Pseudonocardia sediminis: one gene and its partner. Each later gene encodes a partner of the first gene's protein in a complex. Links are inferred from orthologs where the notes say so. Each region holds a gene or a part of one and is shown on either strand. Other genes may lie near its edges.

Region 1 (5,788 bases):
GCCGTCGGGCTCGGGGTGGCCGCGCACCGGCGCCAGATCGCCACGGCCCGGCGCGCGCTGGCCACCGACATGGCCGAGCACGGCGGCGTACCGCCGATCGGTCTCGGCGAGGAGTGCTCGGTCACCGCCGACGACGGCGTGCGGATCGCCTGCGAGGAGATCGAGACCCCGGACGGCGAGAAGCCGGCGCTGACCGTCGTCCTCGTGCACGGGTTCGCCCTGGACCGGCGCACCTGGCAGGAGCAGCGCGCGTTCCTGGCCGGGCTGGCCGAGCCGCGGATCCGGTTCGTGCTCTACGACCAGCGCAGCCACGGCCGCTCCGAGCGGGCCCCGCAGGCCAGCTGCACGATCGAGCAGCTCGGCCACGACCTGGACGCGGTGATCCGGGCGCTCGCGCCGGAGGGACCGCTGGTGCTGGTGTCGCACTCGATGGGCGGCATGACCGTGATGGCGCTGGCCGAGCAGAACCCGGACCTGTTCCACGAGCGGGTGGCCGGCGTCGCGCTGATCTCCACCTCGGCCGGGGACATGGCGTCCGGGCTGCCCGGCACGTTCCTGTCCCGGCGCAACCCGCTGACCCGCGGGCTCGGGATGCTGGCGGCGTGGCAGCCGGGCCTGGTGGAGACCGGGCGCCGGGCGCTCGGCGACGTCATCTGGGCGATCACCAAGCGGTTCGCCTACGGCGACCGCCACGTCGACCCGCGGATGGTCGACCTGGTCGACACCATGATCGACTCGAACGCGGTGGGCGCGCTCACCGACTTCGTCGACACCCTCGGCACGCACGACCGGGTCGCGGCGCTGCCCGGCCTGTCCGGCTGCGAGGTGCTCGTGCTCGCCGGCGACGCGGACCGGATCATCCCGTACCGGCACAGCGAGGTGATCGCGGCCGCGCTGCCGACCGCGCGCCTGGTCCGGCTGACCGGCGTCGGGCACATGCCGATGCTGGAGCAGTCCGAGCGCGTCGACGACGAGCTCGCCGACCTGATCGAACGCAGCCTGGAGCGCTCGCGCAGCGGACGGTTCCGGCTGCGCCGCCCGCGCCGCAGCACCGAACCACCCGCCGGGGCCGACGCCCCGACGAAGGGCCGCGGCGGTGCCCGTGGGCGCCGATCGAAGAAGCGGGCGTGAGCACCCGCCGACATACTCCCTCCCGTGGAGGTGGACATGAGTACAGCGGGGATCGTCGAGGGCGAGCGCGAGCTGCCGACCGTCGACGACACCGAACGCCTCGGCGAGGAGCTCGGCGGGCAGCTCGGGGCCGGTGACCTGCTCCTGCTCGCCGGTCCGCTCGGGGCGGGCAAGACGGCGCTGGTCCGCGGCCTGGCCCGCGGGCTCGGGGTGGCCGGCGCGGTCACGTCGCCGACGTTCGTGATCGCACGCGAGCACCCGTCGGCGGGCGCGGGACCGGCGCTGGTGCACGTCGACGCCTACCGCCTCGGCCTGGCCGAGGGAGCCGACGTCGCGGCCGAGCTGGACGACCTGGACCTCGACACCGACCTCGAGCACGCCGTCGTCGCGGTGGAGTGGGGCACCGGCGTGGCCGAACGTCTCTCCGACCGGTCGGTGCACGTCACCCTCGAACGCCGCCCCGACGACGTGCGGATCGCGACCATCCGCCGCGGCTGAGGGGTCGTGAGCGGATACCGTCGCCCCGGCAGCGATTTCCGCGCACGGCCGGTGGTGGGACGGCGGGCGGCGGGGCCTGGGGACCGGACCCGCGCCGGGCGCTCGTAGTCTGGCCGGTGTGCTGGTACTGGCCCTGGACACCGCGACCCCCGTGGTCACCGCGGGTCTCGTCGACCTGACCGCCGACGGCTCGTGGCCGTCGGTCCGCGCCGCGCGGGCCCACGACGGGCGCAAGCACGGCGAGCTGCTGATGCCGGCGGTGCTGGAGATCGTCGCCGAGGCCGGGGTGACGCTCGCCGACGTCGAGGCCGTCGTCGTGGGGTGCGGGCCGGGCCCGTTCACCGGGCTGCGGGTCGGGATCGTCAGCGCCGCCGCGCTCGGTGACGCGCTCGGGGTCCCGGTGCACGGGGTGTGCTCGCTGGACGCGATCGCGCTCGCCGCGGCCGGGGAGTTCCCGCCGTCGGAGCGGGCCGCGAGCCCGGGCAACCTGCTCGTCACCACCGACGCCCGCCGTCGCGAGACCTACTGGGCCGTCTACGACCCGGCCGGACGCCGGCTCACCGGCCCGTCGGTGGAGGCCCCGGTGGAGCTGCGCGAGCGGCTGACCGAGCTGTTCGTGGGACGGGCCGTCGGCGACGCCGCGTTCGCCGAGCGGCTCGGCCTGGAGATCGGCGGCCCCGCGTCGCCGCCCCCGGACGGGCTCGCCGCGGCCGCGGCCGGGGTGCTGCTCGCCGGGAGCGAACCGGCCCCGCTGGAACCGCTCTACCTGCGCCGCCCCGACGCCGTCGAGCCGACGGGGCGCAAGCGGGTCACGGCCTGATGGCCGCGCCGTCGCCCGAGGTGACGCTCGGCCCGCTCTACCGGGCCGACGCGCCGCGGTGCGCGGAGCTGGAACGGATCCTGTTCCCCGGCGACGACCCGTGGAGCGCGCAGGCCTTCCGCGACGAGATCGCGATCGGGCACCCCTACTTCGCCGCCCGGATCGGTCACGAGCTGGTCGGCTACGCCGGACTGGCGTTCGTCGCCGGTCCGCCGCAGGCCGAGGCCGAGGTGCACACGATCGGCGTCGACCCGGCCTGGCAGGGCCACGGCATCGGCCGCCGCCTGCAGAACGCGCTGCTGGCCGTCGCCGACGAGATGCACGCGACGGTGTTCCTCGAGGTCCGCACGGACAACGAGCCGGCGCAGACGCTCTACGCCTCGACCGGCTTCACCGTCGTCGGCCTGCGCAAGCGCTACTACCGCCCCAGCAACGCCGACGCCTACACGATGCGCCGCGACCCGGCGTGATCGCAGCCTCGGCGGCGATCCACGACACCGCTGACGCGTATCGCCGCCGATCCGCTGATCAACGGTGTGCTCAGGACGTCGCCGAGAGGTAGGTCAGGAAGCGGAGCTCGTCGTGGGTCAGGGCGAGGGTCCGCATCGGCAGGATCTCCGCGAGCTGGGCCGGGGTACGTGCGCTGACGATCGGTGCCGTGACGGCCGGTTGCGCGGCCAGCCAGGCCAGCGCGACCGACGGGACGGGCACCTCGTGCCCGGCCGCGATCTCGTCGAGCCCGGCCAGCACCGCCTGCCCCCGGGAGTCCAGGTAGGCCCGCGCCCCCTCGGCGCGCGGGCTGCCCGGGTCCGGACCGTCGGCGCGGTACTTGCCGGTCAGGAACCCCTTGGCCAGGCCGTAGTACGGGTAGCACGGCAGCTGCTCGGACTCGATCAACGGCGCCAGGGCGGCCTCGAACCCGTCGCGCTCCATCAGGTTGTAGTGCGGCTGCACGGCGGTGAACGCGGTCAGCGAGTCCCGCGCGGAGATCTCCAGCGCCGAGCGGATCCGCTCGGCGGAGAAGTTCGACGCCCCGATCGCGCGGACCGAGCCGTCGCGGACCAGCGCGTCGAACGCGTCGAGGGTCTCCTCCTGGGCGGTGTCCGGGTCGTCGCGGTGCGCCCAGTAGAGGTCGATCCGGTCGGTCCGCAGCCGCCGCAGCGAGTCCCGCGCCGCGGCGGCGATGTTCTCCGCGGACAGCCCCGTCCGCCCGGGCAGCGCGCCGACCTTGGTGGCCAGCACGACGGCGTCCCGGTTCCCGCGTGCGGCCATCCACTCGCCGAGGATCGTCTCGGACTCGCCGCCGGAGTTGCCCGGCGCGCGGAACGTGTACGAGTCCGCGGTGTCGATCATCGAACCGCCGGCCTCGACGAACGCGTCCAGCACCGCGAACGACGCGTCCCGGTCCGCCGTCCACCCGAACACGTTCGCCCCGAGCACCAGATCCGCCACGCCGACGACGCTACCCACCGGCCCGCACCGGCACTCGTGCGCCATCGGTCCCTCGTAGCGGTACGCGAGCCGCACGAGTGCCGGGTCGCCCGGCCCGCGGGTCCGGCACCCGTGCGGCATCGGTTCCGTGTCGCGGCACGGCAGCGTCATGAGTGCCGGGCCGTGCGGCGCCGTGCGGCGGGGCCCGGCGTCAGGCGGGGTTCAGGCCGGGGTTGCGGTCCTCGGTGACGAAGCGGGCGCGGGTCTCGACCGGGGCGCCCGGCTTCTTCACGTACGGGACGACCTTGAACTCGCTCGTCAGGCGGTTCGGCTCGAAGCGGGTCGAGACGTAGCCGCGGCGGTTGTTGTAGAAGCGGATGTGCGGGTTCTCGGCCAGCGTCGTGGCCGTGTCCTTCTGCGTCTCCGAGCCGTCGCCGCCGGAGGTGATCGAGCTCGACACCAGCTCGGTCCCGATCACCGGCGACGACGGGTCGTCGAAGCGGGCCTTGATGTCCGCGCCCCAGTGCGCGTGCACGTCCCCGGTGAGCACGACCAGGTTGCGGGCGCGGGCACGCTTCGTCGCCGCCGTCCAGGAGTCGACGACGCGGTCGCGCGAGCCCGGGTAGCCGTCCCACGCGTCGGGGTTGAACCCGCGTCCGGCGCCCGGGGCGAAGTCGACCTGGGAGAAGAACACCTGCTGGCCCAGCACGTCCCAGCGGGCACGGGACCGGGCGAAGCCGTCGGCGATCCAGCGCTCCTGGGCCGAGCCGGGCAGCGAGCGGGCCGGGTCGGTGCGCTCGGCGCAGTCGGTCCGGAACTCGTCACCGCAGGGCTGGTCGCCGCGGTACTGCCGCGTGTCGAGCATGTGGAACGTGACGAGCCCGCCGAAGCCGACCCGTCGGAAGAGCTGCATGTCCGCCCCGCGAGGGCGCTGCGCGGCGCGCAACGGCATGTTCTCCCAGTACGCGCGCAGCGCCGCCGTGCGCCGGGCGGTGAAGTCGCCGGGCGGGTCGATCGGGAGCTCGCGGACGTCGTCGGCCCAGTTGTTCTCGACCTCGTGGTCGTCGAACACGACCAGCCACGGCGCGGACGCGTGGGCGGCCTGCAGGTCGGCGTCGGCGTGGTACTGCCCGTGCCGCTGGCGGTACCCGGCCAGCGTGGTGGTCTCCGGGCCGGCGTGGTCGCGGACGTTGCCGCCGGGGGCCTCGTAGCCGCCGGCCTCGTACTCGTAGATGTAGTCGCCGAGGTGCAGCACGACGTCCGCGCGCTCCTCGGCGAGGTGGCGGTAGGCGGTGAAGTAGCCGTGCTCGAACTGCGAGCAGGAGGTGAAGCACATGGCCAGCGGCGCCATCGAACCCGGCGACGGCGCGGTGCGGGTGCGCCCGGGCGGCGACAGCGCGGAGCCGGCGCGGAAGCGGTACCAGTACTCCCGGCCCGGGGCCAGGCCGCCGACCTCGACGTGCACGCTGTGCCCCAGCTCCGGGCCGGTCCGGGTGCGGCCGCGGCGCAGGATCCTGGTGAAGCGCTCGTCGAGGGCGATCTCCCACTCGACGTCGGTCGTCCGGTTGCCGAGCCCGCCCAGGCCGTCGTCGGCGGTGGGGTCGGTGGCCAGCCGGGTCCAGAGCACGACGCCGGTGGGCGTCGGCTCGCCGGAGGCCACACCGAGGGTGAACACCTCCCCGGGTGCGGCCGGTCGGGGCCGGGCGGGGGAGGCGGCGAACGCGGTGCCCCCGAGAGCACCGGCGGCGGTCAGGGTGGCGGTGGCGGTCAGTCCGGCGCGCAGGACGTCACGGCGTGTGGTGGGCACTCCGACATCGGATATCGCCCGGACGTGTCCACGGTGGCGACGGCCGGAAGGGCGGGTGAACTCCCGGCGACGAACGTCCCCGGGGCGGGCGATCGGGACCG
Region 2 (5,170 bases), 4.7 Mb from region 1 along the record:
CGGCGCTCGTCACGAGGATCACCCCGCGCCGGTCGACGGTGTCCGCGAGCGTGCCGCCGACGAGCCCGAAGACCGCGGTCGCGACGCCGGTGACCAGCCCGATCGCTCCGACGCTCAGCGGGCTGCGGGTGAGCTCCCAGACGTCGACGAGCACCGCGACGACGGCGACCCGGCCGCCGAGCATCTGCGCCGTCGTCCCGATCCACAGTAGACGGAAGTCGCGGTGCCGCAGCGGGCGCAGGTCCAGCACCCGGTCCAGGCGGTTCACGTCCCGGGCTGGTCGAGCTTCTCGGTGATGCGGTCCAGGAACCTTCGGCGCGCCAGGGCGACCGTCATGGCGTCGATCCAGGTCTGCAGCGACGAGGGCAGCTCGGCCTGAAGCTCGGCGAAGGCCTGCTCGGTCGCCCGCCACTCCGCCTCCAGGAACGGGACCAGGGCGAGGCCCTCGGCGGTCAGCTCCACCTGCCGGGTCCGCGCGTCGGGGCCGGGCGTGGTCGCGACGAGGCCCTCGCCCCGCATCGCCGTGACGGTCTGGCTCATCGCCGAGTGCGTCACGTCGATCTCGGCGGCGAGCGCCTTCACCGTCATCGGCCCGCGGTGACGCAGGCGGATCAGCGCGATCGTGAACCGCGGCCGCACACCGGTGACGCCCTCCCGTTCGTAGAGGCGGGAGATCTCGCCGTCGAGCCCGTCGAGGAGCTCCTTGAGCGGACGCAGTGCGCTCTCGAGGGTCGGGTCGTCGCCGGCCGCCGCGTTCGTCACAGCGCTAATATAACAGCACTGTCAGGAATGGTGGAGCGGCTGCGCGCAGGCCACGAGCGGCCGGTGGAACACTGGTCGGCGTGTCGCTGGTGCTGGGGATCGAGACGTCCTGCGACGAGACCGGGGCCGGTCTCGTCGCCGACGGGGTGCTGCTCGGGGACGGGCTGGCCTCCAGCGCGGACGAGCACGCCCGCTTCGGCGGGGTCGTGCCGGAGGTGGCGGCGCGGGCGCACGTGAGCGCCGTCGTGCCGATGGTGCGGATGGCCGTCGAGCGGGCGGGGGTGTCGCTGTCCGACGTCGACGCCGTCGCGGTGACGGCCGGGCCCGGTCTGTCGCCGGCGCTGCACGTCGGGGTGGCCGCGGCGAAGGCGTACGCGACGGCGCTGGGGGTGCCGCTGCACGGGGTGCACCACCTGGCCGGGCACGCCGCCGTCGACGTCCTGGAGCACGGGCCGCTCCCCGAGCGCTGCGTGGCGTTGATCGTCTCCGGCGGGCACACGTCGCTGCTGTCGATGGGCGACCTGGCCCGCGACCCGGTCGTCCACCTCGGCGACACCGTCGACGACGCCGCGGGGGAGGCCTTCGACAAGGTCGCCCGCCTGCTCGGCCTGCCCTATCCCGGTGGCCCCGCGATCTCGAAGGCCGCGCTGGAGGGCGACCCGCACGCGGTCGCGTTCCCGCGCCCGATGACCGGCCCACGCGACGCGCCCTTCGGGTTCTCCTTCTCCGGCCTCAAGACGGCCGTCGCCCGGCACGTGGAGGCCACCCACGACGCCGGTCGCGCGCTCGCCGTGCCGGACGTCGCCGCGTCGTTCCAGCAGGCGGTGGTCGACGTGCTGGTGCGCAAGGCCGTCCGCGCATGCCGGGAGCAGGAGTCGGACACGCTGCTGATGGTCGGCGGGGTCGCGGCGAACCGCGCCCTGCGCGAGGGGATGGAGACGGCCTGCGCCGGCGCCGGCATCACCCTGCGCGTCCCCGTCCCGCGCCTGTGTACCGACAACGGTGCGATGATCGCCGCGCTCGGCGACCTGCTGGTGCGCGCCGACGTGCCGCCCGCGGGACTGGCGAGCACCGCCGTCCCGTCGGTGGAGCTCACGGGCGCGCTGGTGCCGGTCCCGCAGCCGGTGTGACTCGTGCTCCCGGCACGGCCGCACCCGTGATCACCTCGTAAGCTCCGCGACGTGCCCGCCGACCGACGACTGCTCCTCGTCCACGCCCACCCGGACGACGAGACGCTGACCACCGGCGGCACCATCGCGCGCTACGCGGCCGACCCGGGGACCGACGTCACCGTCGTGACCGCCACCCTCGGCGAGGAGGGCGAGGTCATCCCGCCCGAGCTGGCCGGGCTCGCCCCCGACCACGCCGACCAGCTCGGCGGCTACCGGATCGGTGAGCTGGCGGGCGCGCTGGAGGCCCTCGGATCGCCGGAGCACCTCTTCCTGGGCGGCACCGGGCGGTGGCGCGACAGCGGCATGGTGCTGGCCGGGCACGGCACCCGCGCCGCGCTCCCGCCGGAGCTGCACCCGCGCGCGTTCGCCGCCCCGGGGCCGTTCGGGACCCAGCTCGCGCAGCTGCTGGAGGTCGTCGACCGGGTGCGCCCGCAGGTCATCGTCGGGTACGCCGACGACGGCGGGTACGGCCACCCGGACCACGTGCGCGTGCACGAGATCTGCGCCGCCGCGGCCGCCGCCCGCCCGGACGTCGTCGCGAAGCTGTACTACGCCGTGCAGTCCCGGTCCGAGCTCGACGCCGGGATCGCCGGTCTCGCCGGCCGGTCCGGGCTGCCGTTCACCGAGCCCGAGCCGGACGAGCTGCCCAGCGTCGCGGACGCCGAGGTGACGACCCGGATCGACGTGACGCCGGTGCGCGCCGCGCGGATCGCCGCGATGCGGGCCCACGCCACCCAGATCTCGGTCTGGAACGACCCGGAGGAGCCGGGGTTCGTGGCCTACGCGATGAGCAACGAGGTGGCCCAGCCGCTGCTCGGGGTCGAGGAGTTCGTGCTCGCCGGGGCGGGACCGGGGTTCGTGACCGACCGCGGCGGCCGGGCCGAGACCGACCTGTTCGAAGGGATCGACCCGTGACCCGAGCCCCGATGATCGTCGCCCTGCTGGTCCTCTCGGTCCTGCTGGCCGTGCTGGAGCTGATCTTCCAGTCGCTCTACATCGGACCGGTGCCGGTCCCGCTCGGGACGCTGATGATCCTGCTGACCATGCCGTGGCTGGTCCGCGCCACCGTCGAGGTCCTGCCGAGCGTCGGCGGCGCCGCCGCGCCGATCCTCGTCTGGTTCCTGACCACCGCCGTCGTCGGTGCCCTCGGGCCCGGCGGGGACGTGCTGCTGCCGCTGGTGTCCGGGAGCTCGCTGGCGTGGCAGACGCCGTTGCTGCTGTTCACCGGCGTCGCGGTCGGGCTGGTCTGCTTCCGGCGGGCGGTCGAGCGCCTGGCCGAGCAGGCTGCCGATGCACGACTCGGCGCCGGTACCGGGCCGCAGACCACCACCAGGAAGGCCCGATCGTGACCGACACCCGTTCCGGAGACCACCCGCGCAGCAACGGCCCGATCAGCGACGACGCCATCGTCACCATCCTGCGCCCGTTCGTGCGGGCGACCCGGCCGGTGCTCGACGGCCTGCGCGAGACCGACCCGTTCGGCCTGCGGTCGCGGGTCGGCCCGGACGCCGTCACCGGCACCGACGTCGAGCCGGAGGAGCGCAAGCTCTCGGACAAGATCCTCGACGCGCTGGCGTCGGTGCAGGTCCCCGGCACCTCGGCCTGGGCGGCGATGGACGTCGAGGCGCGCGAGCACTGGTGGGTCTACCGGGTCGGGCGCTTCACCACGCTGATCGCCGCCATCCCGGGCCTGGGCGGCGCGCTGGCGCGGACGCTGCCGGTGTCCTCGGCGGTCGGCGCGGCCGGGCAGGGACTGCTGCTGGTCGCCGTGGCCGGCGAGCACGGCGTGCACGACGAGCCGCAGCTCGTCTCGCTGCTGGCGTCGGTGCTGTTCCGGCGCGACATCGTCCCGGCGGAGAAGCTCAGTGCCTCCGACGACGCGGCCGCCGACGCGGCGGCGGCGGAGCTGACCGGTGACCTGCACGGCGGCGGTCAGGGCGCCGGGACGACGCTGCGCCGGGTCGGGTCCACGGTGTGGCGGCTGGGCCGGGCGCTGTGGTCGGTCGAGGACGAGCTGGACAAGCGCCCGCACGGTCGCTTCTACCACGAGTGGCTGGGCCTGCTGCCCGTCGTCGGGGTGGTCGGCAAGTACCTGGGGGAGTGGTCCGGTCTCAAGCGCTCGGCCCGCGCGGGCCGCAAGTGGCTGGTCCACCGGGGGCTCGCGCAGGCCTGACCCGCAGGTCTCCGGGGCCCATTCGCGTCACGCCGTCGCGTCCGGGCCGGGGACCAGGTAGTGGTAACGGTGGTGCTCGGTGCAGCCCAGCCGTGCGTAGAGCGCCCGCGCCGGCTCGTTGTCCAGGGCGACCTGCAGCACGGCGAACCGCGCACCCCGCGCCCGGCCCCACGCCGCGGCGTCCGCGGTCAGCCGGGCCGCGACGCCGGTCCGTCGCGCCGACGGGTCGGTGTGCAGCCGGGACAGGTACAGATGGTCGTCGACGACGGTCGCCCGTACGGCGCCGAGCACGTCGCCGTCACGGCGGGCGAGCCCGAACCCCGACTCCGGACCGTCCGGCCCGGGGACGAGCACCCGCTCCCGCGCCGCGGCACCGGGGTCGTCGGGGCCCTCGCCGAACAGGTCCCACCACGCCACGTCCGGGACGGCGTCGAACGCGACGTCGAGGGCGCCGTCCGAGGGTCCGGCGGCGCCGGCGAGTGCGCCGAGGTCCGCGACCAGCGCCGCCACCTCGGAGCCCTGCGCCCAGCCGGCCTCGAGCGCCCACCCGGCCTCCCGCACCCGGTTCGACCACGGCGAGCCCTCCGGTGTCGCGACGACCGGCGGGATCGCGTGCTCGGCGGCGAACGCGCGCACCGCGGCCAGGGCGTCGGTCACCGGCATCCCGGGGTCGGCGGCGGCCAGCGCGGAGTTCGCGCGGTGGGTGAACCCGTCCGCCGCGCGCAGGCGCCAGCCGCCCAGGTCGCGTCGCGCCACCGGCGGCCAGGCGTCGGCGCAGAGCTGCTCCAGACGGCCCACCGCGGCCCAGGAAGGCCGTCGCGGCGGCGCCGGTGGGACGGCACGGACCGCCACCACGTCGTCGGGATCCACCGTCACCGGGCCGGACCGGGCGTGCACGACGAACGTGCCGTCGCCGGCCTCGGTGAGGTCCCCGACCGCGTCGGTGAACCGGGGCCCCGGCCCGCCGTCGGCAAAGATCCGCCTGCGCAGCGAGACACGCTGCCCCACCAGGGCTGCGAGCCGGTCGTCGAACCGCTGGGTGGATTCCAACTGAGGCGCACCT

The links. Proteins that work in one complex are often made in the same cells at the same time.
Region 2: the proteins of tsaB (region 1) and tsaD are in contact, whole or in part, in a solved structure (PDB 4WQ4), measured with the Escherichia coli proteins. The link is inferred for Pseudonocardia sediminis from one-to-one orthologs.

What each region holds. Positions count from the first base shown.
Region 1 is NZ_SHKL01000001.1:5,548,404-5,554,191, reverse strand. Bases 800-3,598 are described here. They hold tsaB (tRNA (adenosine(37)-N6)-threonylcarbamoyltransferase complex dimerization subunit type 1 TsaB), read left to right. Parts: upstream 800-1,747; coding sequence 1,748-2,449; downstream 2,450-3,598. Other genes in these bases: EV383_RS25925 (aldo/keto reductase), read right to left, coding at 2,990-3,598; rimI (ribosomal protein S18-alanine N-acetyltransferase), read left to right, coding at 2,449-2,919; tsaE (tRNA (adenosine(37)-N6)-threonylcarbamoyltransferase complex ATPase subunit type 1 TsaE), read left to right, coding at 1,168-1,629; EV383_RS25945 (alpha/beta fold hydrolase), read left to right, coding at 800-1,131. Also shown: more of EV383_RS25945, read left to right, coding at 1-799; more of EV383_RS25925, read right to left, coding at 3,599-3,946; EV383_RS25920 (alkaline phosphatase D family protein), read right to left, coding at 4,092-5,687. UniProt on the Escherichia coli protein: Required for the formation of a threonylcarbamoyl group on adenosine at position 37 (t(6)A37) in tRNAs that read codons beginning with adenine.
Region 2 is NZ_SHKL01000001.1:897,118-902,287, forward strand. The notes cover bases 1-2,867. They hold tsaD (tRNA (adenosine(37)-N6)-threonylcarbamoyltransferase complex transferase subunit TsaD), read left to right. Parts: upstream 1-842; coding sequence 843-1,892; downstream 1,893-2,867. Other genes in these bases: EV383_RS04390 (MFS transporter), read right to left, coding at 1-268; EV383_RS04395 (MarR family winged helix-turn-helix transcriptional regulator), read right to left, coding at 265-762; mshB (N-acetyl-1-D-myo-inositol-2-amino-2-deoxy-alpha-D-glucopyranoside deacetylase), read left to right, coding at 1,944-2,849; EV383_RS04410 (hypothetical protein), read left to right, coding at 2,846-2,867. Also shown: more of EV383_RS04410, read left to right, coding at 2,868-3,283; EV383_RS04415 (hypothetical protein), read left to right, coding at 3,280-4,107; EV383_RS04420 (GNAT family N-acetyltransferase), read right to left, coding at 4,135-5,157.